2 regions of the Arthrobacter sp. Dra40 genome follow, and region 2 is predicted to be linked to the other one. Evidence: riboswitches for the same ligand, from Rfam matches in the RefSeq annotation. Region 2 holds a riboswitch; the other holds the start of a gene.
What was found. A riboswitch is a leader RNA that binds a small molecule or an ion and turns the genes downstream of it on or off. The one in region 2 is predicted to bind cyclic di-AMP.

Region 1 (2,966 bases), on a different contig from region 2:
CCCGCGGCCTTCGATCAAGGAGGAAACATGGACACTGTCACTCTGGAAGATGCGCGCCGGGTCATTGCCGCCGCGGAGGCCAAGGCAGCGGAGATCGGCCAGCCGATGAACATTGCCGTGGCCGACGCCGGTGGGAACCTGGTCTCGCATGTGCGGATGGACGGGGCTTGGCTGGGCAGCATCGACATCTCGATCAACAAGGCCTTCACATCCCGGGCATTCGACATCCAGACCAAGGACCTGGGCGACAACGCCCAGCCGGGCAATCAGTTCTACGGTATCCACGCCAGCAACCACGGACGGATCATGATCTTCGCCGGCGGCCTTCCGCTTTCCCGCGACGGCCAGGTGGTGGGGTCGATTGGCGTCAGCGGCGGCTCCGGCGAGCAGGACCAGTCCGTGGCCGAGGCTGGAGCGGCCGCGTTGTAGGCGGGGCTGGTTCGGGCGAGGAATTCACAGGGTGCCTCGGCTAGCCTAGGCGGCGGATGGACTGGCGGAGCTGGGGGACTTCGGATGGGCAGATGTCTGAACTGGGGATGATCTACTGGTCGCGGCGGATCACGCTGTGGGCCTTGGTCGCGGCCTTGGCGTGGCTGGCCTATGCAGTGGTCTCGGCGCTCCTGGGTACCGAGCTGCTGCAAGGGATCCGGCAGCTTTTCACGGGCGGCGCCCCCGCGGCGTTACTCCAGGCGGCTTGGCCTGTGCTGGGCTGGATCGGAGCGCCTGTCCTTGTCTTGGTGGCAGTCGCCGTTGCCGTACGCATCCGCCGCTCCCGCGATGTGCGCCGCAGGGATCCGCTGCGCACATTTAACCGGCAGCAACGCCGCGAAGGGCTGGCGCGTGCCGGCGGCCAGTGCGAACTGGAGGTTGGGCCGCACCGCCGTTGCCCCAACCCGGCCACCACCGGCGACCACTTCTTCCCTTGGAAGAAAGGCGGGGCCACCGTGATGACCAATTTCGTGGCGGCCTGCGCAAGCTGCGACCGGCGCAAGGGCACATCGATTCCCTCGCCACAGTCCCGGCAGCAGCTGGAGGAACGGCGGCGCAGCTACTTTCCGGCCGGCGTTCCGGTTCAGGCCGGCGAGCGCAATGAGATTTCCGGCCGCACGCACACAGCTGCCTGGTTGATGGGCTGAGCTACCGCTACTGGCGGTCAGACCGGCGGCCTGGACGTTGGGCGCCCCGTACCCGCTCGCAACCCTGCCGCACTCCGGGTGATAAGGAACACGGATAACGAAGTTGTAACACCGCGTGTCGCTCCCGTAAATTGGATGGTGTTCCTACTATGAAGGTGGGCGCCCGGTCCGCCCGTCGAACCCTGCCGGCGGACCGTAAGATATCGAGCTTTATGTCGAAGGCAGGGGCGGAGGAACCACGTACGGTGCTTGGGGGCACCATGGGGTGAAGTCCTCAGAGGCAGGCCGGCTTCCCGCGGCTATGCCGGCAGGACCGAGTGAACTCTCGCTCGAATCCGACAGCTAACTTCGCAGGCGCATGAGAGGAATACCTGTGAACACCCCTGTCCGCGGTCGTCGCCGTTCCGACACCCGTACGTCTCCCCTTTCCCTGATCTCTCGCGCTTTCGGCGAGCCCGAAGGCCGCCGCCGCGCAGAAGCGCCCGCCGCGGCTCACGCGGTTGCCCGCAAGGCAGGCATTGCGGCCGCAACAGCCGGCATGCTGGCCGTGATTGCCATCCCGGTCGCCCATGCAGGTGGCGCGGACGAGTTGGTTCGCGCCGATCGCGTGTCCAGCAACAGTGCGGTCAGCGTCCAAGCCACCAAGGATGCCGACCTTCGGTTCGACCGGCCCTGGGCCGCCAGCAAGGCCGCCCAGGAAGAGATCAAGGTTGCCGCCGCGTCCGCCGAGAAGAAGAAGGCGGCAGCGGACAAGAAGGCCGCAGCCGATCAGAAGGCCGCAGCGGACAAGAAGGCAAAGGCCCAGGCTGCCGCCAAGAAGAAGGCAGCCGCCATCGCTGCAGCGAAGAAGGCGGACGCAGCCAAGGCCAAGACCGCCGGCTTCGCGACCGGCAGCCTGAAGGCCCCCATTCCACACATGAAACAGACTTCCGGCTTCGGCTACCGCCTGAATCCGATCACCGGCGCGGCCGGCGAACTGCACACCGGCATCGACTACGCGATGGGCTGCGGCACCCCGGTCAACGCTTCCGACGGCGGCAAGGTGGTTGAGGCCGGCTGGCAGGTCGGCGGCGGCGGAAACCGCATTGTGGTCGAGCACCGCGGCGGCTTGAAGACCACCTACAACCACCTGCAGTCCATCGGCGTTTCGCTGGGCCAGAAGGTTGCCCAGGGCGAGCGCATCGGCGAGCTGGGCACCACCGGCAACTCCACCGGCTGCCACCTGCACTTCGAGGTTGTGAAGGACGGCCAGACCGTGGATCCGGCAGGCTGGCTCTAAACCCCACAGCAACGACGGCGGAGCTTCCGCTACCTGACGGCGATGCCCACCCCGGTGAACTGATCACAGGCGGTGGGCATCGCCGTCGCTCGTTTGAGAGTCGCTCGCTTGAGGAGGAGTGCTCAGGCGAAGGACTGCGACGCTTGGTCCAAGGCGGAAACCTCGTCGGCGGTCAGCTGCACATCCGCGGCAGCCATCAGATCCGGCAACTGCTGCGGCGTCCGGGCGCTGGCCAGCGGCGCGGTGATGCCTGGCTTGCTGAGCAGCCAGGCGAGCGCCGCCGTCGTGATGGAGATCCCGCGGGAGGAGGCGACCGTTTCCACGGCGTCCACCACTGCAAAGCCCTTGGCGGTGAGGTAATTCCCCAACATGCCGCCGCGCGCGCTGGCCTCGGCATCGTCGGTGCTGTGGTACTTGCCGGTTAGGAAGCCTGCGGCCAGGGAGAGGTAGGGGAAGACCGAGAGGTTGTGCTCCCGAGCCAACGGCGCATAACCCTGCTCGTAGTCCTTGCGGGCCACCAGGTTGTAGTGCGGCTGCAGCGCCACAGGCAG
Region 2 (2,966 bases):
TACAGCACGCCGGAGGACGCCGGCAGCAGTCAGCGTGGCGGCATGCTCGGCGGATACCTGACCGACGAAGGATTCGCTGTGGTCGATGCCTTGGAGGAGATCGCCGGCTCGCGCGGCATTTCCATCACGACGACGGCGCTCGCCTGGCTGCTCACCAAGCCCGGCATCACCGCACCTCTGGCAAGCGCCCGCACGCCCGAACAGCTGCCGGACCTGCTGTCGGCCCCGGATGTGGAGCTGACCGCCGACGAAGTCGCCGCCTTGGACCGCGCGTCCCAGCCCTTCGCCTGACGCCTGCCTAACGGCGCCGGCCCTCAGCACGACGGATGCCTGACGGACGGCTGACCTTAACGACGACGGCGATGCCCCACATGGGAACATCGCCGTCGTTCGAGGCGGACGCTCCGCCGCCGAGAGGTGGTTACAGCCAGCCGGCGGGATCCACGGTCTGGCCGTCCTTGACCACTTCAAAGTGCAGGTGGCAGCCAGTTGAGTTGCCGGTGGTGCCCAGCTGGCCAATGGTCTGGCCCTGGGCTACCTTCTGTCCCAGCGAGATGCCGATGGACTGGAGGTGGTTGTAGGTGGTCCGCAGGCCATTGTTGTGCTCGACCACAATACGGTTTCCGCCGCCGCCCACCTGGAAGCCAGCCTCGACGACCTTGCCGCCGTCGGATGCGTGGACCGGAGTGCCGCACGCCATCGCGTAATCAATTCCTGTGTGCAGTTCCCCGGCAGCGCCCGTAATCGGGTTCATGCGGTAACCGAACCCGGAGGTCTGGTTCATGTTCGGGATCGGGGCGGCCAGCTTGCCCGTCGAGAAGCCGGCAGTCCTGGCCTTGGCTGCTTCCGCAGCCTTCTTGGCCGCGGCTGCGTCTGCTGCCTTCTTCTTGGCTGCGGCTTCTGCCTTGGCCTTTTTCTCCGCCGCAGCCTTCTTTGCTGCCTCGGCCTTCTTGGCGGCGGCAGCCTTTTCATCGGCCTTCTTCTTCTCGGCAGATGCGGCGGCGACCTGCTCGCCTTGCTGGGCTGCCGTGCCGGCGACCTTGGCCCGGTCAAACCGGAGCTCGGCCTCCTGAGCGGCCTTGACTTCCACCGGGCTCTGCTCGGAAGCGCGCTCGGAGCCGGGTAGTTCCCCTGAGCCGCCAGCTTGGGCGACCGGCAGGGCGATGGCGGTTAGCATGCCGGCGGCAATCGACGCCACGCCGATCTTGCGGGCGATCGAGCGGGCCGCGGAGGGCGTTTCCGCACGGCGGCGGCCATTGGTGCCACTCGTGGAACGGGAGATTTGGGACAGGGTACTTGTGCGGGTGTCGGAACGGCGACGCCCGCGCTCAGGGGTGTGCACAGGGGTTTCCTCTCGTTCGCCTGCGAAGTTAGCTGTCGGATTCGAGCGAGAGTTCACTCGGTCCTGCCAGCAGTCGACCCCGAAGGCGGGCTTCGGAAAACGTGGACTGCCGTTGAGGACTTCACCCCGAGGTGCCCCCAAGCACCGCAGATGGTTCCTCCGCCCCTGCCTTCGATCTAAAGCTCGATACGTCTGGTCCGCTGGCAGGGTTCGACGGGCGGACCAGGTGCCTACCTACATAGATAAGAACATGTTCAAAAGTACCGGAGCGACACGCGGTGTTACAAACTCGTTATCAGTGTTCCTTGTCACCAGAAGTGCAGTGTGGTTGCCACTGCTACCGCTACTCCATCAGCCAGGCTGCGGTCTTCGTGCGGCCGGAGATCTCATTGCGCTCTCCGGCCCGCACGGGCACTCCGGGTGGAAAGTAGCCGAGCCGCCGTGCTTCCAACCGCTGCCGGACCACGGGCGAGGGAATCGATGTCCCTTTCTTCCGGGCGCAGCCTTCGCAGGCCGCCACGAAGTTGGACATCACCGTGGATCCGCCCTTCTTCCACGGGTAGAAGTGGTCGCCGGTGGTGGCCGGATTCGGACAACGAAGGCACCGGCCAACCTCAAGCTCGCACTGCCCGCCGGCGCGGGCCACGCCCTCGCGGCGCTGCTCCTTGGTAAACCTGCGCACTGGATCCCGCCGGCGCAGGTCGCGGGAGCGGCGGATACGGGCGGCGAAGGCCACGATCAGCAGGAGGAGGGCAGGGGGCGCGACCCAACCGACCACCGGCCAGGCCGCCATGAGCAGCACGTCGTAACCCCCGCCGCTGAGCAGTTGCCGGATCCCGGCCAGCAGACCGGTAGACCAAAGGGCTGCGAGAGTCGCGTAGACCAGCCACGCCAATGCCGCCACGAAGACCCAGAAGGTGATCCGCCGCGACCAGTAGATCATCGCCAGTTCGGACATCACCCATCACCACCGGGCTATGGCAGCCCCAGGCGGCCGGACCGGTCACATCGGCAAATCGCGACGGACCAGCCGGAGCAGCCTCAGGACTACAGCGCTGCTGCTCCCGACTCCGCGACGGACTGGTCCTGCTCGCCGGAGCCGCCGCTGACACCGATCGAACCGATGACGTGGCCATCGCGGGAGAGCGGTATGCCGCCGGCGAAGATCATGATCCGGCCGTGGTTGCTGGCATGGATGCCGTAGAACTGGTTCCCCGGTTGTGCGTTGTCACCCAGGTCCTTGGTCTGGATGTCGAACGCCCGGGAAGTGAACGCTTTGTTGATCGAGATGTCAATGCTGCCCAGCCAGGCCCCGTCCATCCGCACATGCGAGACAAGGTTTCCACCGGCGTCGGCCACGGCAATGTTCATCGGCTGACCGATTTCGGCGGCCTTGGCCTCTGCAGCAGCAATGACCCGGCGCGCGTCTTCCAGAGTGACAGTGTCCATGTTTGCTCCTCGATAGAAGGCCCCTGCAAGGCCTGGGTGATGTAACCGTTGGGGTAGAGCACGTCTTTGATGACGGCACCGGCGTCAAACCCTGCACAGCCTTCCGATGCAATGTCCAGCGGGATGACTTCGACCTTGCCGGTTTCTTTATAGACCACTGCTCGATTGCTGCTCA

Region 1: it holds a riboswitch for cyclic di-AMP, as region 2 does, so the genes downstream of both, AC5RWT_RS00185 (M23 family metallopeptidase) here and AC5RWT_RS18950 (M23 family metallopeptidase) in region 2, are expected to answer to the same signal.

Annotation. Positions count from the first base shown of each region.
Region 1 covers NZ_JBNHHB010000001.1:40,308-43,273, reverse strand. Annotated here, with positions in the region: gene AC5RWT_RS00195 (GlcG/HbpS family heme-binding protein) at 28-429, shown strand; gene AC5RWT_RS00190 (HNH endonuclease) at 522-1,136, shown strand; cyclic di-AMP (ydaO/yuaA leader) riboswitch at 1,333-1,506, shown strand; gene AC5RWT_RS00185 (M23 family metallopeptidase) at 1,510-2,415, shown strand; gene AC5RWT_RS00180 (aldo/keto reductase) at 2,538-2,966, opposite strand, start outside.
Region 2 covers NZ_JBNHHB010000051.1:204-3,169, reverse strand. Annotated here, with positions in the region: gene AC5RWT_RS18955 (aldo/keto reductase) at 1-291, shown strand, start outside; gene AC5RWT_RS18950 (M23 family metallopeptidase) at 422-1,342, opposite strand; cyclic di-AMP (ydaO/yuaA leader) riboswitch at 1,347-1,536, opposite strand; gene AC5RWT_RS18945 (HNH endonuclease) at 1,686-2,300, opposite strand; gene AC5RWT_RS18940 (GlcG/HbpS family heme-binding protein) at 2,390-2,791, opposite strand; gene AC5RWT_RS18935 (hypothetical protein) at 2,710-2,966, opposite strand, start outside.